Regions from separate parts of the Pseudoalteromonas luteoviolacea genome, predicted to be linked through region 1. Evidence: riboswitches for the same ligand, from Rfam matches in the RefSeq annotation. Region 1 holds a riboswitch; the other holds the start of a gene.
The links. A riboswitch is a leader RNA that binds a small molecule or an ion and turns the genes downstream of it on or off. The one in region 1 is predicted to bind cyclic di-GMP.
Positions count from the first base shown of each region.

Region 1 (12,492 bases):
GATGTCTCTAGTACGACGGTGCTATCTAGTATACCTGCTGCTTTTAGCTTTTGGATCAAATACGCGCTTAAGCTACCTAAGTGGCTTCGCATCTCAGTGTAATAAGGGTAGTTTGGTTGGCCGTTGCTCCCGCCGTGAATTGCATTGTGATAGTGCCCTTGGAAATTCAACTCAGGTATACGGAACTCTGCTTGGTGATTACCAAAGGCCAATGATACAGAGCTAGTTAGGTTGCATTGTAAGGCCGCTACGGCAATGTCTGCTTGCAAACGAGCTTGTTGGCTGAAGGTATCAAAGGTCAGAGGAAACTCCGTATTATCCGGCGCGATACCGCAAGACACACCGCCGTAGAGATCGTCTAAGCGGCGCTGAGTGTCTGAAATCGCATCAAGGTGGTCATTCATCCTTTGCACTTCATAACCTGCTAATCGGTTTTTAATTGCATTGGCTGCTGACATGTGCGCATTCATGATAGGTGTTTTGCTATTGCTGCCCTGTGCACTGCCAAACACCATTTTAAATACGGTGAATGGATTTTCTTGGAACGGCAAGTGATTGCGATTGTCTTTGGTTAATTGTCCTTGACCATTGCTGTGCACACCCAAATTGAGGTAGCGAAATGGTAAGTTAGGGCCAAGTGCATTACCCATAGTTACGTCATAGCTGTCGCTGCCCCAATTTTGAGCCAGCAAGATTGGCATACGACCGTGGCCCGCGTTGGAATGTGACATATTGACCATAAAGTTACATTCGGTTTTAACCGGTTCATACCCTGCGGACATCACGCCTAGCTGCATGCTTTCACCGCTACCTGTTGGGTTCCAAAGCGAAGATATGGACCCTCCAGGTATATAGATCGACACGGTTTTATTTGGCAGCCCAGCGCTTTGCGCATCTGCATCTCTGGCATATAACAGGCCCGATACTAATGGCGAAGTGCGGATCAGGGCTGTAGAAATCCCCGAGGCCATAAACACTTTTAATAGCCTACGGCGCGACATCATCATGTTATTTAAATGTTCGTCTTTCATTTTATTAACCTTCTGTATTGTGACCCGCACTATTCATTTCTGGACCAAGCTTTACGATAACGGACAGATTTTAATGAACCAAACTTCTCTAACATGGCTCTTGGGCTGTTTTGCATCATGGCATCTGTCAAGGTGTCTATTTCGCACATATAACCGACTTTTTCTGTTTCAGATAGGCGTCTACCTTCTTCGTTGGTTGGATCGAGTGAGTCATGACCAACACCCATGACGTAGCGGAACATTTGCTGTGGTAAACAGCTTTGAGCGGAGGATAGATCCGCGATCACAGTACCTAATTGTTTAGCGCCATTGAAGGGAATGGATTCACTGACTTCTGCGTATTTTTCAGGAGCGAATAGGGTACCTGTAGCATCTATGGTATTGCCATTGTTGTCCGCACTTCTGATTTTGCCCACTGCGTCAAAGTCTTCCATGCCGAATCCCATCGGGTTGATATACTTTTCGTGACAAGCCGAACAAGGTTGGCCTTCAGTTAAGCTGTGATACTTAAGCTTGTTAGTGGTTGCTGGGTCTTGCAGCATATCAGACAGTTCAGCCAGTCTTTGTTCTCTGGCTTCAAAGGTGCCAGCTGGTGGATCGGGTTGATCTTGGCACAACATACGGCGGCGAACGCGCACTGAGCGCAAAATCGGGTGTGATTCAGCAACCTCAGCCCAACGCGCCATAAATGCGCCATTGGCCAATATACCACCGCGGTCAGTCGTATCGACTTTTTGTAACTCTTCGCCAGTGACTCCTGCAATATTGTAGTGCTCGGCAAGTAACTGATTGACGAACGTGAAGTTTGCAGTATACAGCGAGCTGAAACGCTCATCAGGTTGGGTCATGATGTACGAGAAGGTTTCGTTTATTTCTGCCTTCATGGCGGGGACCAGTTGTGCAAAACCCGGGTAGATGTTTTGATCTTTGGTTGCCACCTCTAAATTACCTGTGCCAAGCCAACTGCCAACAAAGTCACCAAGTACAGACTTTGAGCTCTCTGCAAGTCTATTTGCGTGCACGAAGATATTGGCTTCATCACGCAGCTCATCACGAGCTGCTGCTTGCCAGAGTTGCTGATCAGGTGTTGAGCCAGTGAATGTGTATGACAAAAAGGTGGCCATTTCCCACGAGGTCAACTCGAAAGCATCCGCATCTAGCTCTGCGTTGTCAGGATTTGGTTCACCTAATTCATGGCGATAAATAAACTGCGGTGAAGACAGTAGCCCCTCTAAAGCGAGCGTCATGCCCGCTTCAATATCTCCATTGTTGAAAAAGCCAGTGGCTATCAATTTGTAGTTTTGCGACTCATCTTGTGTTAATGGACGGCGGAAAATTTGCGGTGCAAGTTCATCCACTAAGCGATTTGCACAGTCTTCGTTCACTGCATCGCATTTTAGAGCAGGTGAAAAGTCATTCTCAGCGGCCCATTGTGAAAGCTCTTCAGCCACCAACAAGTAATTACTGTAGTTAGAAGGCTGTACGCTGGCGTGGGTATTGTTGATGAAAAAGCCAATTTGAGAATCAGGCGATAGTCCGTCCGAAACTTTAAAATTCACACCTAGCAAGTCTTCGACCGTATTTTGGTACTCAGTTTGCGTTAAGATCTTCAACTGTCTTGCCCCATATGCCACAGGTGCAACCCCGATATCACAGGTCAAAGGGGCGGGCCAAAGTGTTTGCAAATATGCCGCGATATCTGTTGCACATTGCTCATCACACGCACTTGGTGTGCCATACGGCATGGTGGTGACAATGGTGTCAATCATGGTTTGTATGTCTCGCTCAGTATCAAGCGCAGGGAATGATCCTAAGCCGCCCGCTTCTGAACCATGACAACCAGCACACCCTGTTTGGTATAGTTGCATACCTCTGGCAATCGGATCTGTTTGGGTAACGACAATTCGTTCAATATTACTTGGCTCTGAGGGAACTGAATTATTGAGCGCAATGATTTTATAATCAAATTCGCCTGACTCAGGTAACCCAGACTCATAGAAGCTCGAGTTTGATGCAAGCTCAGCGGCAGTTTGCCAACGACCATCTAAACTTTTAAAGCGAACCAGATAGTCGGTTTCGTTATTGCTGTTATCACGCCAGTTCAATTGCGCTTTGGCATCGATTGACAGCACACTTGCACTGAGCTCTGTCGGGGCCGCGGGTTTGTCGGCCATTGCAACCGGTTCAAAACTGTCTTGCTCAGTAGATAAATAAGTAAGGTTAAAGTAGACAGGTACAGATTCACCAATACTTGAGAGATTGGCGACTACGCGTAAAGCTTCTATACCATAATCCATTTCAAAGCTTTTACTGTCGATGATCATGGGTGAAAGTGAGCTGACATTTACTTTACCGGTAGCAAGTTTGACAACCAACACATCAAGTGTCATCTGATGATTAACACCGTGTAAGCTTATTTCACCAGTCACATTTTGAATAACCGGTTGGCCAATTTCCATATCGCTCAAAAGCGCATTGTCTATTTGTGTACTGAAATAAGCAACGGGCATTAAATCCGTTTCAAAAAGTAAGTCTAAAATTCGACTGTTTCTGATATCAACACCAGTGGAAATGGTACTCAGATCGATTGCGAGTTTAACTTGGCCGTCTGCATCGATACTGCCAGACAGGGCGGGGGTATCATTATTTTGTGCAACAAACTGATTTAACTCAGCAACGTGATCTTTTTTTACTGATACATAACTCAGTAAAGACATGGTGCTATCGAGTTGCCATAAACCCGTTTCAGTTACATCATCCGGTGGCGTAGTGGGCTCTGAATTTGTGCAAATATCACCACTTAAAGTCATGGTGACATCACCAGTTAAGCCATTTTTATTGGCGACAAAGCCTAAACCAAATGACTGATTGGCGTGTATGGTATGGCTTTTTGACGAAATGGTACAGCCTGTATCATGGCAGTTGAAATTGCCGTTCCAGCTGTTTTGCAGTGAAATACCTTGATCCCATGTAAGCTCGATGGACCAATCATTAATGTTATGGTCTGACTGATTTTCAATGACGATCTCGGTTTTAAAGCCATTGTTCCAATTGTCTGGAATTGTGAAAGAGCACTGTGCAGCGTGAACAAAAGAGGCACTGGTTAGTAGGCTTAAACAGGCAGCGAACTTAGCGATTTTAGGCGTGCACGGCCAATTATCAGTCAAGGTAAAAAAGCGTGTTAAATTATTGCGTTTCATCTTCTCTCCCTCCTATTGCTGCGCTTCAAAAACAAGGTTAAAACTCACGGGCACTGCGTAACTGATCACCGATAAGTTTGCCAATGTTCTGAGTGTTTCAATGCCAGATTCTAAGCCAAAGTCTGTGGCGGTTAGCACAATTGGCGTTAGGCTTTGCACCATAATTTTATTGTTTGCAAGACGTTGAACAACAACATCCGCGTTTACTTCTTTTATAACGCCAGTGAGGTTGAGTGTGGCTGAGATGGATTGCTTTTCCGTGCTACCAATGGGAAGTGCAACGAGTGCGGCATAGTCGATCGCAAGCAAGGCTTCGGCGGTTGGGAATGATTCTGTATCAAATAAAAACTCTTTCATTCTGCCATCTCGGGTGGCATTAGCGGTATTTACACTGCTGAGATCAATAGCCAGTCTTGCTACCCCTTCTGGTGTAATGCTGCCGCTGATGTTGTTAAACGTATGTGATTCTACGAGGTGCTGTTTTTTGGTCGACACGAAGTAAAGGTGAGAGCTTTGAGGGTCTAACACAAATGGTGCACTGATGGGGGGCGCTTCTGGTACTGAAACCTGAATCGTGATTGGGTCACTGATTGTGCTTATAACGCCGTCGTTGACCGTTAATGTGACGGTAAATGTGCCTGCTTCTTCATAAATATAAGCAGGGTTTGGTTCGCTTGAAGTCTGTCCGTTGCCAAAATCCCAGTTAAATGTGAGCGTATCACCGTCTAAATCAGAAGATTCATCACCATTAAAGTTAATCGTTAGTGGGTAGTCACCAGATGTGATAGAGGCTGATGCAATCGCCGAGGGTGCGTGATTAATGCCACCGTCTAACGAACATAAACCGCCAAGGGAAGGCGTTGTTGGTGCGTCATTTTCTTGTGCTTTTTGTGCATTGAAACCAAAATCTAAACTCTGGCCCGGGTTTATGGTGCGATTGTAATTTTCATTGATGATTTCATAAGGGTTATTGCCACTGTGCCTAGCATGCCATACGCCCGTCAATTTGGTGTTGTCGGCGAATGCCATGAGTACTTTCCAGTCAGAGATGGCAATCTCTTCAGTGTTGGTAATGGTGACTTTGCCACGAAACCCAGAGATCCACTCTTGTTCAACTTCAAAAGCACATTGTGCAGATTCAGGTTGAGCTTCACTAATGGTAACTTGTATTGGGGCTGCTGGATAATCATTCGTTCCATCATTGATGGTCAACAAAACAGAGTAGGCCCCAGCTTGCTCAAAAATATGCTGCGGATTTATGTCATTGGAGCTATGTCCATCGCCAAAATCCCAGCGATAACTGACATTATCTGACGGTAAATTTGCCGTTTCGCTGGTAAAGTTGATAGTTGTGGGTGCTGTGCCTTGGTTTTCGGACGCTGATGCCACAACCTTGACGCCATCATTTTGTGCGCTGCCCTCGCAAATACCAAATAATCTTGGTGCATTAGCGACTTGTCCATTACTCTTTTGGACGTTAAAACCAAACGCTTTGGATGAGCCCGGCTGAATAGTGCTATTCCAGTTGAGGTTGCTAAATTGATATGGGCCATTGCCACTCAATTGGGCGCGCCATGCATTATTAATTGATTCGCCTTGGTTAAACTCTAACCCAACTTCCCAGCCGTTTATAACCGAGTTAGTATTGTTATACACGGTGACTTCAGCTGTATAACCACTTTGCCATTCATTTTTCACATTGAATTCGCATTGTGCGGCTGAGCCGTGTATCGAGTGCCCCAAAACCATCAAACAGAGGCCAGTTTTTAAAAAACTGAGCTGCTTGCTATTGTATCTGTGTTGTCTCATGAAAATTCCCCGAAACATTGCCAATTGACATGTTATTCCCTGCTGTTCTTCGCTAAATAGTCGAACGACCAGAGCTCACAGGCGGTAATAACAAACGCAATAATCAGGTATAAGGTAATACCAAAGGTTGGAGTTATGGCATGACATGCCAACGGCGTGAATACCGATAGATCACACAATGCGCATACAAAAAACCGTATGCACATTTTGAGCAATATAAACGTTGGCATTCAGCAACCCCGCTATCTTAGTTTTCACCTTAGACCGGAAGCTTTGCGTCCCTTTTTTTCAAAAGGTTTGCTATTTTAAGCCTGTTAAAGGAACTTAGCTTAAAATCGCCACAACCGCAAAGCGCCAACTGCAACTTTCACAGTATTTGCACATTTCAATTTAAGATGCTTTGTAAAGTCATACAAAAGCCTCAGGTTTTATCTAATAAGTTTTTATAAATTAGTGTCTTGCACTAAAGTAGTATTTTGAGTGCACAATTTGAAATGAGGGGGAACTGCGTATGGATAAAAAGCCTATAGGTACATTCAGAAATGATTCTAAGGTGAGGCTAAGCCATTTATAAGCCACAGTTAGCTTTTGAGATGCTCTTTCATCGTTAACACAAAATGTTCATCAAGTACCACATTTTTAGATCACATTAAATCTCAAGCTCAATTCTGAGAGTATGGCTATATCTTTAAAATCTAGCTGAGATAGTTAATTAAATATGGATCTCAGGAGTGCTTACTGCAGTTGGGTTATCAACACTCTACAGGTAATCGGGGCCAACGAGATTTATTTTCTGGTGTAAACTCGGTTAATTGTTAGTTAAATGCTTACCTGTATTGTATTATGTTTTATTTGTATCGTTCCAAAATTATAGGGAGTGAAATGAAAAAAATAATATTTGATACAGATCCTGGTATTGACGACGCGATGGCATTGCTTTTCGCTCATGCGTGTAAAGATATTGAAGTAGTTGGTATTACCACTACTTTTGGCAATGCAAGCATAGAGAACACAACGCACAATGCGCTTTATTTAAAACAAAAGTTTGGTATGTCTGCTGAGGTTGCTAAAGGGGTTAACATACCGCTAGATCAAGTGAAAACAGAGCCCGCCACCCTCGTACATGGTGAGAATGGGCTGGGAAATATTGAAATACCCAAAGTTATAAACACGCAGATATCACCGCTTATTGCACATGACTACCTTATCGAAACAATTAAAAATCAGCCAGGAGAAATCACGTTAGTTGCAGTGGGTAGACTCACAAATTTAGCTCTGGCAATTCAAAAGTCGCCTGAAATCTGTGGGTTGGTGAAAGAGGTCATTATCATGGGAGGTGCCTTTGGGCACAACGGTCACACAGGCAACCTGACACCATTTGCTGAAGCAAATGTATATGGAGATCCTTTGGCTGCTGATATTGTTATCAATGCGGATTGGCCAGTCACCATGATTGGGTTAGATGTTACACAGCAAACTTTTATGTCAAATGCGTATTTAGAGATAATGCGGACTAGCAGTGTAAAGTATGGTCAATTTATCTATGACATTACACGGTTTTACGCAAATTTCTACAATGATGACCTTGGTTTAGATGGGTTTTATGTACATGACTCTTCGGCAATTATGTACTTGGTTGCACCGGAAATATTTACAACTACGCAAGGGCGTATAAGAGTCATAACTGATGGGCCTGCAAAAGGTCACACTTTGTTTAAAAGTTCAGACCGAGTTTTTCCAATTGATGAGTGGGCTACTAGACCAAAACAAACAATAGCAATTAATGTTGAGCCTCAAGCATTTAATCAACGATATTTCGATACTATTTGTAGCACTTAAGCCTGCTGGTCAGGCATTTAAGAAATAGAGCTGATTACTTCTTTACGATTCATTAAAACTCGTTCTAATTAAGAGCGTTAATGGTAATTAGATTAGATTTAAAAGAGTGCAGGGTGTTAAATTTTTTTTGGCACCCTTAAATAGGAGCTGCTTAGTGAGTTGTAAATTATATAATAAAACGTAAAGAATGTGGTTTGAAAATCTATTTTGCGTAGTTTTTATTAAGTACTAAGAGGTTGGTTTTTATTTGAAAAGGTATTTCTGGATTTTATTTTATTCTTTCAGTGATTTTTTATTTGACATGATATTTTTAATATATATAATCCGTCCCCAGCATAGAGGGGCTATGCTTTTATATATTAAAAAGGACGACACATGCTTAATAAAGCAATTTTCACTTCTGCATTCATTTTTTCTGTTTCAGCTCAAGCTTCAATTTCTACATATAATTTAACTCCTGTTGTTAAATCACCTTTTCCATTAAGCTATTCTGAATCTGATAAAAGTGGTCTGGATGATGCGAATAAAAAACTTGGTTATTTATCTGAGTTTTCTAAAGCATATGTAGATATTTCTAAACATTTTAATTCTGTTGAATCGGTATGTTTTGAAGTGGATACTGCGTATTCGGGTGCAGGCTCTACACCAGGTATGGCCGGTGTATCAATGTATAAATACTTTGTATACAGTGAAACATTCAGAGGTGATAACCGCGCAAGCACAAGCTCAGGTAGCTTAGCAAGGCCTACTTTCTCTCAGTGTTTCAATGAAAGTGAAGGGTTTGCTAAAAGCTTCATTAGAGAGGGAAAAATCGCATTTACACCATTTACAACTGACCCACGTGTAACCATCAGTGATGTACGGATTCAAGTAAGCGGTGTTTCAAAAATCAAAGGTGATTTGATTACTTTGAATGCTCAATTAAATGCGTTGGGAACACACACAGGTGAAGTTTTGACTCATGCAGTTGAGCCAAATATAACCTACTCAGTAAGTATTATTGAAAATAATATGACTTATAATGATAAAGGTGATAAATATCGCTCTGTCGGTTTAAGTTATGTGAATAATCAAGGTCAAAAGGAAATTAGATCTGTTAATGATTATTCATCTGAATATATCGAAACTCAAGGTGAGATCGAATTATTTTTGATTGGCAATGATGCAACTAGTAAAGGTGATGTTTCTATTAATATTAAGAAAGTTAATATTGATTAAAGTGAATTTTTATAGCGTTACTTAGTCTAGAGCTATAAATTTTTATCAATAAAGCTGCCTCTATTTAACTTGGGTTATTTTAGGTGGCTTTTTTAATTTATGTCTTTATATAATTTTCTTGATGTGTATTATATTTTAATTTCTTTATATTTGTATCTGTTTGCAGTGAGCACTTAGCATGATTTGGGGCTAAGGGACATTTTTTGCAGCTAAGTGTGACTTTGATCTACCTCAATTTTCTCAGTTTTAAGTGTATACCTATACAAAGATGGTTCTCTTTTTTAAGCAGTATTACGTTATAGTATTAATGAGCTATTATCATGTAATGAGGTGTTAAATTTTCATGCTTTTTCTTATTTTTTCTGAAAGTTAGAGGTAAAATAGTATACTGAATATTAATTCTCAAAATATCTAGTAAGGAATTATTGTCAGTTATTACTGAGCTCCAAAGTAAAGTCAAAAGGATCTATCAAAAGGCACTCAGCTGAAGGTGTAGGGGAAATGAATGAGCACCAGTGGTTATATCAAAATCGATGATGCATCTATTTACTATCAAATGTCAGGTAACTTAAAAGGTAAGCCACTGGTGTTGTTGCACGGGGGGCTGGGCTCGATGGAAGACCTGACGCCAGTACATAAATATCTCGATGATGAATACTGCTTAATTTGTATTGATTTTAGAGGTCATGGTAAATCAACCTTGGGTAGTACCAAGCTGAGTTATGAGCAATATCAAAATGATGTGCTATCCATATTATCTTTTTTGGGAATATCACAATTTTCATTGTTTGGGTTTAGCGATGGAGGTATTGTAGCCTATCGAATTGCAGCTCAATCTCCTGAAAAAGTAAGCTGCCTTATAACGCTTGGATCTCAGTGGCGTTTAGAACCTGAGGACCCTTCAATACCGGTTTTAAAAGGCTTAACAGCAGAGTTTTGGTTGGAGAAGTTTGCAGATGATGTAGCTTATTATCAATTATCAAATCCAACACCACACTTTCATAAATTGGTTGATGCAGTAAAAACGGTTTGGCTAGATACAAGTGAGTCTGGTTACCCAAATAACGCGGTAGTTCAGATCCAATGCCCCACACTTATCATGCGTGGAGATCATGATTTCTTATTCTCGTTAGATGAGGCCGTTGCTTTACAGAGAAAAGTGGCGGGCGCTGATTTTGCAAATGTTCCATTTACAGAGCATGCTGCTCATCAAGAGTCACCTGAACTTGTGGGAAGAATACTGCAACAGTTCATGTTAAAAATACGATGTGATCTCTAGCTATATCTTATCCTATTATAATTGAGAGTATTATTTCCGAAAAATAATATAGATTTTTGGGCAAGCTTCTCGTTATACCTCCAATTTAATATCAAGCATAAGGTGTGGTTTTGATAAGATCTAGAAGAGCGTTAATAAGTTTAATAATTGTACTGATTTTTATATTGTCAACTTCGTATCTCTACTGTCGTTACAAAGAAATGTATACTTCTGAATTTATTGACCATAACTTTTACTCGCACGTGTTAGGTGAAGGAAGAAAGGTTTTTATTCGACTTCCAAAAAATTATGATAGTACGCTGTCCTATCCACTTATCATTAAGTCTGACGGAAATTTTAATTTAAGCCGCTGGGATGAGTCAATTTCACAACTTGCTCAAGAAGCCAAAGCCGAAGACTCGATAATAGCCGCGATCCCCAATTTATTTTGGCCAGATACCAGAAATAGAGACCTTGTTCCTCCATATGCCAGAAAAGAGGTCGCAATTGATGCGCGACCGCCAGAAGACAACGCACCAGAAATATTTGGCAGAGCTGATTTATTCCTAGAATTTATTGAAACAGAAGTTATTCCATTCATCGAACAGCGCTATAAAGTTAATGACAATAGAGTGCTGACCGGGTTTTCTGCAGGGGGCAGTTTTGTTTTGTATTCAATGGTGACCAAGCCTAGTTTATTTTCTGGTTATTTTGCTTTTAGCCCAGCTGCATGGTACGACAATTCTGTGGTTGTCACTGAATTTGAAAAAGGACTTCACAACGTTTCAGGGGATCCAAAATTTTTATATTTGAGCATAGGCGGTGCTGAAAATGAAATTATCACCGGTTCGTTTAATCAGTTACTCAAAGCAATACAAACACATGGACCAAAAAACTTAGTGTCTGAGCATAATTATAATGACGGTGCTGGCCATGAAGAAAACCCATATATTTCTGTGCCACTAGCGTTGGAGTCATATTATCAATACAGGAAAGAAAACATTCAGCAATAGTTGTTAAAAAGCGAGCCGTTGTTTCAAATGTGGAGTCAAAATAGGATTATAGTTTTACCACAACTTTATGTTTTTAAGTAAATTAAGTTTGAGAGAGGGGAAAGGTAGGGATATGCTGCAAACAAGAATAAATACAGATCGTTTAACATTAAAAGTAATGACTGAAAAGGATGCTGCTGGCTTATTTAATATTTTCTCAGATCCAAAAGTAATGAAGTACTGGAATACGGATGCTTGGAGCTCGATTGAGCAAGCGCTTCTTTTTATATCCTCCAGCGCTGATAACATGGAAACTGAGTCAGCACTGACTCTAGGCGTATACTCAAAAGAGAATGAGTTGTTGTTAGGCAAGGTCATGTTGTTTAACTATGATAAGGAGTCAAGGCGTGCTGAGTTGGGGTTTGGTATTAGTAGTGACTTTTGGGGGAAAGGCATTGTGTTTGAGGCCGCTTCAGCTGTGATTGATTTTGCTTTTAGTGACTTACGAATACGTCGCCTTGAAGCCGAAATAGATCCCGATAATATTGCCTCGGCTAGAGCTCTAGAACGATTAGGCTTTGAAAAAGAAGGTTTGTTAAGGGAGCGCTGGGAAATCAACGGTATAATTTCTGATTCGGCTTTGTACGGACTGCTGGCCCAAAAAACATAGCGCATAATCCGGTCTTAAAAAGTCTCATGTTGGCGATTTAAAGTTCGGCCTAACTCGCAATAAATGGGTTGATTAAAGCTAGTTTACGCTTTATTACTCATTGTAAGCGTAACGACAAAAATACTGGAATTGGGAGTTTAGTGCCAATTCCAGCATCATTTCAACTTGGTAAGACTTCTAACACACTAGAGACTTTCCTCTGAACTTTTGCAATAGAACAGCGCTTTAGTGTAAGACCAGACAAGTTTCGTATAAATATCAGCGTTACTTATCGCCTAATTGAGGAGGCTCTTGACCACCACCTAAACCGCCGGTCCCACCAACTATTAATTTAGCTTGCTGCTGTGTTAACTCTTTCTGTGTTTTATTGTTCATATACTTATTCCTTTAATAAACCTTGATTTTTATAAATGTAATCTTAGCTACTCTTTTGATAAAAAGTAGTAATATTATTTTCTAGATCTAATAGAGATTA
Region 1 is NZ_CP015412.1:91,190-103,681, forward strand. Features, by position in the region: gene S4054249_RS21170 (DUF1552 domain-containing protein) at 1-1,031, opposite strand, end outside; gene S4054249_RS21175 (DUF1592 domain-containing protein) at 1,061-4,231, opposite strand; gene S4054249_RS26210 (cellulose binding domain-containing protein) at 4,244-6,040, opposite strand; cyclic di-GMP riboswitch class I at 6,270-6,352, opposite strand; gene S4054249_RS21185 (nucleoside hydrolase) at 6,923-7,879, shown strand; gene S4054249_RS21190 (hypothetical protein) at 8,255-9,097, shown strand; gene S4054249_RS21195 (alpha/beta fold hydrolase) at 9,603-10,376, shown strand; gene S4054249_RS21200 (alpha/beta hydrolase) at 10,577-11,368, shown strand; gene S4054249_RS21205 (GNAT family N-acetyltransferase) at 11,481-12,017, shown strand.

Region 2 (12,492 bases), 560 kb from region 1:
CGCCAGCGTACTAACAAAAATCGACTGTGCTATATAGGTTCTAGCATTACGTGGTATTTTAAACATCAATTTAATTTCCTTCTTCTTCAAGTTGAGCCTCTCGCTCCCTTAGCGCCTTTTCCAATTCATGTAATGAAATCTCCCCCTTTTGATAACGCTGTTCTTGCTCTAATACATACAGCACAAAACTCAAACTCGACAAAAAAAGATGTGGCCTATGTGTATTTGCTCGTTTCATCAAAATAAGAGATTCACTAAGTTCTGTCAGTGATTCTTGGGACAAGTTTTTAATAAATAACTGCTGAGACATCAGTGCGTCGAGATACTCAGGGTAGGGGAGTGGGTTATCTTTGAAGAATTGTTGTTTCGAATACTTAGTTTCAGAACCCGCTTCATTACTCTGGTAAAACGCCATAACCGCCTGACTATATTCAAGGCTTTCTGTCGCCACCGCTTTAGCAGCATGAAGTAGCTTAATTAAGTCTCGGCGCTCTTTTTCGTCTTCATCATAATTACTGATGGCTATTGCTAATAGCACACCAATAAGCGTTGCGACCATCGTTAGCGCAAAGTTACTTACCAGTTCATTCTCTTTGGTAAACTGCCTCATAGATGGTATGAAAAATACCATACAGCATGCAATTAATATCGCGGTAGTAATTAAATAAGCCATGAGGGACACCTTTATTTATCGTTATTGTGTGGTGTTTATTTATTACTTTAACAGCCAATGATATGAATTTTAAGATAAATTTAAAAAACATTTACTGATAGCCAATACGTACATAGATGGCTCGTCTCATATCCAAAAGCCCTTAACTTGTACTAAATAGTGGTAAATTAGCGCCACTGTTGAGTTAAACAAGTTCATGACAAAACACAGTGAAAGTGCCCGTATTTAAAAAACTCAAAACTCGTGATTTTTGCGCTTTTTATGACGCTCAGGTAAGTCCTGTTACCTCATTTGATTATTTTTTACTGTGATCTTTGCAACCTTAATTGACGTACTCTATGGTTAAAGGCAGGCAGAGTGTCTTGCTATGGAATACGAGGTAAGAAACGCATGATTAAAGGAATTATTTTTGACTTGGATGGCACATTAGTGACCTCCAATCTTGATTTCGCAATGATGAAAGCACAGCTTGGATGTCCAAGAGAGGAAGATTTACTTGAGTTTATCAATGCACTGCCATCCCCATATATGCGTGAAGAAGCTATGTCGCTTATTCACCAACATGAAATGCAAGACGCACACCAAGCTGAATTTTTACCCGGGGTAAAGCAGGCCATATTCGAGCTGTCTAATAAAGGCTTTCCGATGGCCATTGTGACCCGGAACTTTGCCAAAGCTGCGCAAATCAAGCTCGAGCGCTGCAACTTACCCATAGAACTCATCCTGACCCGTGATGATGCTCCCGCCAAGCCCAACCCTGCTGCACTCAATCTCGTTGCGAAGCAATGGGGCATGCCTAACAGTGCATGTATATACGTTGGAGATTACCTATATGATATTGAAGCGGCGAATAACGCAAACATGATCTCGTGTTTATATTCACCTGATATAACACCTGATTACTCACAAAAAGCAGACATCATATTTCGCCATTGGGAAGCGTTTTTACCTCTGATCGAGCAAAATAACCTTAAATACCAACACCAATTAGCCTGACGCATTCATTTTATGGTAATAAACCTGCTTTATCGCAGGCCTCGCGCCCAATAGGGTATAGCCCAACGCGCCGAGTCTTGTTAGAATCTTGTGCAATTGAATTTCAAATAACGAGAATTAAGATGGGTAGAGCATTTGAAGTCCGCAAAAACGCCATGGCAAAAACGGCAGCGGCAAAAACTAAGGTAAACTCCAAATACGGTAAAGAGATCTATGTAATTGCAAAGAATGGCGGCGCAGATCCTGAAACAAACCTATCCCTTCGTCGTTTGATCGAAAAAGCTAAGAAAGATCAGGTTCCAGCACACGTAATCGACAAAGCAATCGAAAAAGCGGCTGGTGGTGCTGGTGAAGATTACTCGCCAGCACGTTATGAGGGTTATGGTCCAGGTAACTGTATGGTTATCGTTGACTGCTTAACTGACAACCCAAATCGTACAATCAAAGATGTACGCCTTCCATTTACTAAAACCGATTCAAAAATCGGTAGCCCAGGCTGTGTTGCACACATGTTTGATCACTTTGCAATTTTAGGATTTGCAGGTGACGATGATGAATCAGTACTAGAAGCATTAATGATGGCTGACGTTGACGTGACAGATGTTGAAGTAGAAGACGGTAAAGTGTCTGTATTCGCACCTAACACTGAGTACTTCAAAGCAAAGACTGCATTAACTGAAGCGTTTGAAGGCATTACATTCGAAGTAGACGAAATCACGTGGATCCCGCAAACTCATGTTGAAATCGAAAACGAAGATGACATTGCAAACTTCGAAAAATTCATGGGCATGCTTGAAGACTGTGACGACGTTCAAAACGTTTACCACAACGCGATTGTGAAGAAGTAATCGACAAGCTCACTCTAAAAAAGTCGGACATAGTCCGGCTTTTTTGTGTCTAGATGTTAGAAGTCAAAAGTGCGAGACACTGAAAACGCAATTCGTTCGTCCGAGGTATCCGAATCGATGGAAGTATCTTCAGCGGCAATCGATAAGTCAAAGCCTGACAAGCTGGTGGAGTAAGCTATTTCATAGTGGTGGTAAGAACTGTCCGTTCCATCCCAAGTCTGATCTCCACCGACATAGTTAGACACCGTATAGCTTAAAGAAATATCATGATTGTCGGCTACTTCAATGGTATGTGACAGAGTTGTAATTACGTGCTCTTCATCTTGACCCGCATAATCCCAGCTATACCAAAAATTAAATTCTGTCGTACCTAAAGCATTATCAAAACCAAACTTGGTGTACGCTTCTGGATAGTTAATATCACTCGAATCGTCTCCACCGTAATAGCTGTAGTATGCCATGCCAACATCTAAGCTGATTGCATCAGTTAATGACCAAGTTTTGCCAAAGTAAATATCCACTTCCACATCTGTGCCATCATCAAAATCGACGTTTGAGGCCCAAGAGCCTGCATACCAATTTGTTTCAGAGTTGCTGTAATCAAGGCTAGCTTGCAAAGCAAAATCATTTTCAGTTTGGCTGATACCATTAAATGTATAGTCCGAAGCACCGGTAATAGTTGAAGACCAATCACTCGCAATAACCGTATTTGTAACCATCAAAAAAGACAATGTGGATAATGTGAGTCGCAGATTTTTTTTCATAATATTTATCTCAAACGTACGGTATTCCCGAACCTATTTAGTTTTAAAGTCACAATAGCGCTATCTACATACTGCATGTGCAACAAGTTTAGTGTAACTCACTGGTTAAACAATATGTTTCCTCAAAAGAAGAACAATAATTCAACATTTAACCCAGTAAAATCACAAAATACACAATAAGATGTAGATAACATTATCGCTTAAAGACGATACCATTTAGCGAAAGTTAACCCGTATAAAAGTATCATTTTTTATATAACACCTTATTTTTAATGGCATAATATTATCATTTTTGCGATTTAAAGCATACTCATCGTCCTACTGGATAACACAAGGTCGATATTTATACTATTTAAATAATCACACTTATAAATTTATCCTTCCTATAAATTTACAGTTAAGAAATAAAAGTTTAACGATTACGGAGTTAAATAGACAAAAAACACCAAAATTAGAGTAAATACTTATGAACATTTCTCGTCGCCAATTTGTTAAAAGCAGCATGATCATCTCAAGCTTACCTCTGAGCCTCTCACTATCGGGCTGCACCTTCTCTGAAAACCCTTTCAGCCATGGCGTGGCCAGTGGAGATCCCCTATCAGATAGCGTGATATTGTGGACTAGAGTAACCATTCCAAAAGAAGTAAAAGAGCGCGTTGATATCGACACATTGACAGTGAAAGTAATTTGGCAAGTTGCGGCAGATAGTAGTTTTTCTAACATCATTACTAGTGGTCACGTGATAACGAGCCAAGCGCAAGACTTTACTGTAAAAGTAGATGCCAAAGGCCTGCAAGAAAACACCCGATATGTATACCGTTTTATTATCGATGAGCTCGATGAGCCACTTATCTCACCAACAGGAAGAACCAAAACTCTACCAGAATATGATGTCAGCAATATCAAGTTAGCGATGGCATCATGCTCTCACTTCAGTTACGGCTACTTTAATGTGTATGCACGTATCGCAGAGATTGCAGACTTAGATGCGGTACTGCATCTGGGTGATTATTTATACGAGTATGGCAATAAAGACATCTACAGAAACCCTTTTTTATGGAATCGTAAAGTAACACCAAATCACGAAATGGTGACATTATCCGACTACCGCCAAAGACATGCCTGCTATAAAACGGATACTGATCTGCAAAAATTGCATCAAACCCACCCGATGATCTGTATTTGGGATGACCACGAGTTTACCAATGATGCATGGCGAGAAGGTGCTAAAAACCATAATGATGGTGAAGGCACATGGCAAGTGCGCAGCCATGCTGCCGTTCAAGCGTATTATGAGTGGATGCCAATAAGAGAGCCTCAACATGCAGCCAGAGAAAAAGCATACCGCCGTTTTCGGTTTGGTAAACTGGCCGAACTTAATATGTTAGATACGCGTTTTATCGGCAGGGAGCAACAAGTCGATGTGAAAGATCCAGCACGCCTAGATGAACAACGCACATTACTCGGCTACGAACAAGAGCAATGGCTACAAGACAACTTGCTAGATGCCAAACGTAATGGTGTAACATGGCAGTTGATTGGTCAGCAAGTGCAAATGATGCAGATTCAGATGCTTGGTAAGCCAATTAATACAGATTCTTGGGATGGATATCCAGCAGCCAGAAATCGACTATTAGATTTTATCGAACACAACCACATCAATAACGCCGTTATATTAACCGGAGATGTGCATTCATCTTGGGCAGCCAACATCTGTAAAGACCCTTACGACTGGCAAAAATATAACCGCTTTACCCATGATGGTGCTGTTGCTGTTGAAATTGTGACTTCATCGGTGACCTCCCCCTCCATTCCTGTGCCAGGTTTACAGCAACTTGTCGGAGACGTTGGCAAAATCTTAATGCCCGAAAATCCACACATTCGATATGTTGATCTCGCGAACCGCGGGTTCGTGACATTGGAGATCAATAAAGAACGACTACAAGCAAATTGGCATCACGTCCCTTTTGTTGGCTTTAAAAATGAGCAAGTACATATTGGAAAGCGCTTTACTGTGTATTCAGGCAAATCCAAACTATGCTAGAACTCCTCGGAAAAGCCCGAAAATTGGGCTTTTTAAAATTTATTTTAATTTTTTACTTGAAAACTATTTGCCCCGTCCATAGATAGTATTGTGAGGACGCCGACAGGGTCCCAACCAAAACAAATGTTATTTTTTTAGTTTGTTTATCAGTTCACAAGAAGGGTAAACAAACATTATCGCTTATTAAGAGGATATTATTATGCGCAACGTAGATCTAACTCCACTATACCGTTCATTCATTGGCTTCGATCATTTAGCATCACTTATGGACCGTGCTGCCCACAATGGCAAGCAAGCAAGTTATCCACCATATAACATCGAAGCACTAGACCAAGACAAATACCAAATCACTATGGCTGTGGCCGGGTTTAGCGAAAGTGAATTACATATAGAGTCTGAGAACAATACGCTCAGGATCAAAGGTCAAAAAGCTAATAAAGAAGAGAGTGTAGAGCGTAAATTTATACACCAAGGCATCGCTGAACGTAATTTTGAACAAAGCTTCCAGCTTGGCGATCATGTCAGAGTCATCGGTGCAGAACTAGAAAACGGATTACTGGTCGTCAAATTAGAAAGAGAAGTGCCTGAAGCATTGAAACCGAGAAAAATTGAAATCGGCAAAGGCAAGCTGCTAGAAAACGAGAGTTAATCTTAGTAAGCAACCTATTTGATTACCCCCTGGATAAAGTCGCTATATGCGGCTTTTTCTGTTCCCGTAAACCCCCTTTACAAACTGTCACTCATCGCTTTCTTTCAATTCCACACAGTTCACTATCTGAACATGACCTTGCAGATTCCTCAGTACCTTTAGCACCTTGATCCGAGTGTACTCGGTCACCGCACTGTTCTTTATACTCAATTGAATCCTGCATATTATCATATATATAAGCAACTGATGAAAATGCAGCAGACGTTGCAGCCACCAATGCAGGAATATAAATATCATTTGGATAGTAAGGCGTCACATTAGACGCTTCATCAGCAAAGACGATGACATCAATATCCGTTTTTTCGCGCACAAGATCGCAATGCTCATCAAAATAAGTAGACTTTTTCGGCGCAAACACACACCCACTCAAACCCAGTATAATCACTAAAACTAAACTCTGCTTAAAGCCTTTCAAAACAATCTCACATAATCTAATTGAACAATTAATATAGCAGACTAGATATACGGAATTTGTAACAGTGTGTAGCCTAATTAAGCAATAAATTAGGGATAGTGACCTGACAATATATTTAAAAAAGAATTTACACTCAGCAGGGCAGGGATGAATAAGATTGATAAACTTAAAGCAGTGAGCCAGAGTATTTATAGACAAGTACAGAAAGCCAACAACATTTAGACTAGTGGCTATAACGCTCGGTGCATTTCATATGCACCGAGCTTCACAACATAATTTATAGTGCGTCTTTACTACATAAATCCATGTTTGCTTTATCTTTAAGCTTTAAGCAATACATAGATGTTTCATTTACTTCAATACCATTAATCATAAAGCTAGAAAACCAGCCAAATACTAACGCTAAAGCCACGATTGCATACTTTTTATATGGAGGTAATGTTGTCATGTTTAATACCTTACTACTATTTTGTCAGCCTTCTATGCTGGCCAAATAAATCTTGAAAATAGGTGCCAACTGCCTGTATCCAGCTTGGTAGGCACCTTGTAAAAATTAGCGATATACGCGAACGTTTCTTACTTCACCTTTGAACGGGTATGTATTCTTTGGTGTAGAGCCGATGCTAAGTGGTACATCATTTTGCTTTGGTAGCACAATGCTCTTGCTACCCATTGACTGTCCATCAATGCTCAGTGATAAAACGTTACCCTCTAACTGCATTTCAAGTTTGTGCCATTTGCCATCAGCAAAGTTACCTGCGTTGACACCTTTACCATTGATACGTGCACTGATGACACCTTCTTTATTTACTTGGATGTAATATGCGTTTTGTGTACCGTAATTGCCTTTCGATAACATGAAACCCGTTTTAGTCGTGCTGAAATTCTCGTATCTAAACTCAAGCTCAATTTTGCTGAATTGGTCGATGTCACCGAGCTCAATGCGCTGATCAACGCCGTTAAATGTACCTTGATATTCACCATACACTTTGCCATCTTGCCCTTGACCTGACAGGTCACATACACTGCCTTTCAATGACCAAGCACCAATTAAATTGTCACCAGTCACTTTTTTTGCACAGCGGCGCTGCTGTAACTGTTGCGCGTATAAACTTTCGATATCAGTGTGACTTTGCACATGTGCTTGTGGCTTATCAGCCAAACTTGTGTCATATCTTTGCTGACTCTCAAAGCCATTGAATCCAGCGCCTTTTAAACCAACAACATATGGCATGATCACACGACCATACTTACTGTCGTGGCGCATAAACGCCCACTTATCAATTGACTCGTTTTGTGCTGTATTCGTGATGTTCCAAAACACTAAATGCTTAAGGTGGTTAGGCTGTGCACCGACAGAGCCGCCCATAAAGCCATAATTCCAACCGCCAGTACTGTTTTCAATTAAATTGCTGTAAGGCATATTGGCATGCAAGTTATGAAAGCGATCAGGTGAGTGTGTTGAGCCAGAAATTACGTTGCCCGCAGCTTTATGAGAAAAGCCTGCCGCATGCCAGTGCTCAGCTTGATCATCAATGTTTTGTGCCAAAACATGGGTCGATGCATTAATGTCTAAGCTGATATGACCTGGGTTACCAGTAAACGCTAAGTCTTTTAAGGTCATCGCGGCACTGTTTACCACAGAAACGCCTTGGTTTAAGTCGATAAACTCCACGTTTTTAAGCCATGCATGTGCAACACGAGAGAAACGGATAGCACTCCATCCACCATCATGTACACCACTTTTATGGTGTTTGAATGCTTCATGCCAATTACCTTGAATCGTCAGATTTTCAACACCGATATTTTGTACCAGACGCGCTTGTTTCAAACCCCAGTAACCATCGTTTTCAACATCATGATGGATAACCGCGGCGAATGTCACTTCATTATCTTCAATGGCAGTGATTTGATGAAACTCTTGTGAGCGAACCCCTTTTTTGATCATCCCCCACTTACCATCTAACTTATAAGGTGATAATGCTTTGGCAATCGTCTCTGTGCGAGGGTCAAAGCGAGACAGTTGTACCCACTGACCAACTTTAAGCAAAGATGTATCACGAACTTGCACAGAACGCGTAGATTGTCTTGGGTGGCTAGAAGTAATATCAGTAATAAAACGCTCTTTACTAGGAGAGGTTACCGACTCGCGTACACTTTTCACTTTAGGGTCGCGGTTAGCGTAGTTATAACCAATCTCAAATAGATAAGGACTTGTCCACATTTTATTTGGATAAACTAAATCTAAATGCTGGTCCATTTTTAAAATACTGAGCTGACTCTCACCACGCAATATCATGTTGCCACGTGATATCTTGATCGTTGCGCTTTCACGGCTCTTACGACCTTCAACAGTATCGGACTTATCTATGTCTGCAACATCAGACAATGTATTCAGGTCATACGTACCGTTAGGGAAATAAATAACTGCGCCTTTACCACCTTCATCAATATGCTTTTCAGCTGCCGCAATGGCATCACGTACTGCTTGTTTGTCAGAGCGACCTGGAGCGATATCTGCACCGTAACCAGTTACATCAAAAATACGGTAACCCAGTTCATTGACGTTCGGGATCGCTTGGTTCGAGAACTGATAGCCTGCGTATGAAAAGTTAGAGATGATCTGATCATCTGCTATTTGCGTGCTTGGATCTCTCAGATCTGATTGTGATGATCTAGATTCTAGGTAGCTATGCCAAAAATCGTTTGCATAACCCTGCATTGGAAACCAGCCTGTCACAGCGCATAGTGCTACAAGTAATGGTTTATTAGAAAATGTTTTCATATCTATCCTCAAATAACTACGTTTGTAGTGGTATTGAGTAGATCTGGCAGTCACATCCCTCTTGAATATTCATAGTATCCCTAACTATGAAGCAACCCCGCTATCGTGTGCATCGCATGAGTATACAATGCATTTAGACCGGAAGCTTTGCGTCCTAGGCTTTCACCTAGTTTGCCAGTAACTACAGTTTGTGTAAATTTCAGGAGGAATGTATAGGAAGGTTCCAAATTGGTCAATTATTAATTAGAGCAAAAATCCTAATTCGTTGTCCAAGCAGGAATTATAAATTATTAAAATTATATTACAGATAAAATATTCCCTTTTAAAGGTACCAATATCAGCGTATTAGGCACTGTTTTGTGTACAAAATAAGGGGAAATTGACCTATGAAAGCGCCGCTGCAGATCATCGCGATTACATTGGCAGCCACTGCATTGCACTAATAAGCGTAAAAACACTTTTTAAAGGGCTGGGATCCTAACGGTAATACAAGCGCCTCCTAATTCTGAGCACGCACCAGCTGATACTCGTCCTCGGTAACGTGTGATAATTTTGGCACTGAATGCTAAACCAATACCAAACCCAGCACAGTGCTGGCGGTTGAGTCTGACAAATGGTTTGAAAATATCATTCAGTTTACGGACATCAATCCCTTTTCCATCATCACTGATTGCAACTACAAATTCACTATTATCTTGATATAAGGTCACTAAACAGCGGCTATGCCCATACTTCAATGCATTATCAATAATATTAGAAATAGCCATAGAAAAATAACGTTGATCAACACTAATAAACGCCTGTTGCGGTGTGATATTAAGCTCAACAGCACCATCAAAAGAAACGTCAACTAAGTTACGAAGTACCACAGCTAAGTCAAGTGACTGTGGGTTGGCCTCATCTAAACTATGCTGCAACCTAGCAAAATCCAACATATGGATCAGCAAGCCTTCCATATCATCTAATTGCTGGTTTACGCGCGCTTCGTATTTAGCCCTAAGCGCTTCATCTTGTGTTTCGACAATGGTATCTAGGCCCATTCTTATTCGGGCCAATGGGGTCCTTAACTCATGGGATAATCCACCAGCAAGCAATTTAATATCATCCATGAGCAGATTAATCTTGTTTGCCATCTGATTAAATGACTGCTCAATATCTCGGATATACCAAAGCGTGCCCACCTTCAACCTGACATCTAATTGACCATCACCAAATTTGGCGGCTGTATCGCTTAAATGCATTAGCCGACGAACAAAAGGGGTTAAGAAAAGCACTAAAATGATGACGAGAAGAAGGTAAAAAATAAGCGTTAAAGAAAGGCGGTAATCATCCTGCTCAGTCCGTTTATCATACTGATAAACCAAAATATTCTGTTCATTAGTCAACAAGTGGACTTTCACGTGATCCTGCGTCTCGAGAAATACAGGCTCTTGTCTTTGAAGTTGCTGTTGTAATTGAATCGGCAAAGGGTACTCATTCATAACGTGAAGGCGCACAGATGTATTGCTATTATCCAAAATTGTCTGTTGAAGCTGTTTGTCAAAAACGAACTGACTTTCTTGAGATGCCATCATCTCTAGTAATGGCAATGCCAAAGAGAGCTGTTCTGATACATCTGACTGTGCAGACTCTTCTGAGGAATAAAGGACATCAAATACCTGGCCTAGAGCTATGCTTGCAATGAGCAGCACACTTACAAGCGCAACAACAAACCGCCACATTTTATATACACTGCCTTCTAAATAAATACATTACCAAGTATCCTTCGAAAGCTGATAGCCCTTACCCCAGACGGTGGCGATTTTGTATGGCGCCTCTTTATCACCGAGCTTTTTTCGTAAACGGGATACGCGTAAATCTATGGTGCGATCAAAGCCATCATACTCAAAGCCTCGCAGCTCCTGCACTAAATCCTGACGTGTTACGACGCTACCGGCATGCTTGGCTAGCACCCATAAGACATCAAACTCATTGCTTGATACTTGAATATTTTGACCACCGAGTAGCACTTGTCGATTACCCAAATCGACTTCAAGGGCACCTATCACTAATTTTTCATCATTAATTTCTGTTGTCACTGTGGCACGCCTCAGCAAGGTCCGCATTCTGGCTTCCAGTAAACGGCCTCTCACCGGTTTTGTTAAATAGTCGTCAGCACCCATTTCTAAGCCTAAGATTTCGTCAATTTCTTCATCTCTGGCTGTCAGCATTAAAATCGGCGTTTGCATTAATTGCCTTAGCGCTTTGCATACATCCAAGCCGTCCATACTGGGTAGCATGCCATCTAAAATAATGAGATCGGGCTTGGTCTTTTGAATCGCTTCAAAGCCAACTAACCCATCGTGATAAACATCAACATGGTACTGTTTTGCTCTGAGATAATCCGCTATCCACTGGGCCAACTCGATATCATCTTCTACTAAAGCAACCTTACACTGGCTCATCTACACATCCTTAAAACATTCTCCATCGTACCGCCTTGCTTTTTCTTTTTTTATAAATCCAAGCGTATTCTATTGTTTTCGCGAAGATAATTTTTTCACTGCTACTTTTTAGGCTGATGGCTAAATTATCCGTCATCATAATTTCATTTTGCCATTCTCCATGTGCAACATTTTGCCAGCAATGCAACTGTTGCTCGTTAGCAAATAAGCAGTAGTTACCGACACTGTTCACTTGCCAGCTAACAGAAACATCGACATAGCATTCTTGTCCCTGCTCCAGAGCAACGCATTGCTCAGGCTTAATGATAAACTGTGGCTCGTTAGAAGCTGCGAATGCAAGGGCTGGCGTAAGAAAAAAAACAGCAATATATTTTTTCATTTCGCCTCCTAAAACACGTAACTCATGGTGACGCTTATATGGCGACCAAGCCTACTACGATTGGAGATGGTGTTAAGCGCATCTAACGAATACGGACTATCATCTATACTGGTGGCGTAATCAGTCAGCCCAATGGCGCCATCAACCACCCAGTGCTTGCCAACAGGCGTAGTAAAACCCAGCTTTAATTTAATGTTCACCCCTCCGGAGGCTTGGTAAGGATCTACTCTTGCTGAGTGGTAAGGCACACCATAATAATAATTAAGCATAGCGCTGTTACGATACTGAAAGCCGACCGAGCTATAAAAGTGCCAATTTTTATGCTGCCATGATTTCGCAATCCAAAAAGAGGCGTAAGCCCCGCCGTCATATTCACTATTATCCGCTTTAGGCGCAAGGATGGTTTGAATTTGATAGCTGCCTATGGCACCAGTG
Region 2 is NZ_CP015412.1:646,596-659,087, reverse strand. Features, by position in the region: gene S4054249_RS23295 (S41 family peptidase) at 1-66, opposite strand, end outside; gene S4054249_RS23290 (hypothetical protein) at 71-673, opposite strand; gene S4054249_RS23285 (HAD family hydrolase) at 1,064-1,669, shown strand; gene S4054249_RS23280 (YebC/PmpR family DNA-binding transcriptional regulator) at 1,792-2,517, shown strand; gene S4054249_RS23275 (TorF family putative porin) at 2,574-3,281, opposite strand; gene S4054249_RS23270 (alkaline phosphatase D family protein) at 3,748-5,325, shown strand; gene S4054249_RS23265 (Hsp20 family protein) at 5,525-5,974, shown strand; gene S4054249_RS23260 (hypothetical protein) at 6,066-6,392, opposite strand; gene S4054249_RS26745 (hypothetical protein) at 6,727-6,897, opposite strand; gene S4054249_RS23255 (DUF4955 domain-containing protein) at 7,003-9,234, opposite strand; cyclic di-GMP riboswitch class I at 9,322-9,420, opposite strand; gene S4054249_RS23250 (ATP-binding protein) at 9,696-10,955, opposite strand; gene S4054249_RS23245 (response regulator transcription factor) at 10,986-11,678, opposite strand; gene S4054249_RS23240 (DUF3019 domain-containing protein) at 11,689-12,057, opposite strand; gene S4054249_RS23235 (MipA/OmpV family protein) at 12,066-12,492, opposite strand, start outside.
Region 2: it holds a riboswitch for cyclic di-GMP, as region 1 does, so the genes downstream of both, S4054249_RS23255 (DUF4955 domain-containing protein) here and S4054249_RS26210 (cellulose binding domain-containing protein) in region 1, are expected to answer to the same signal.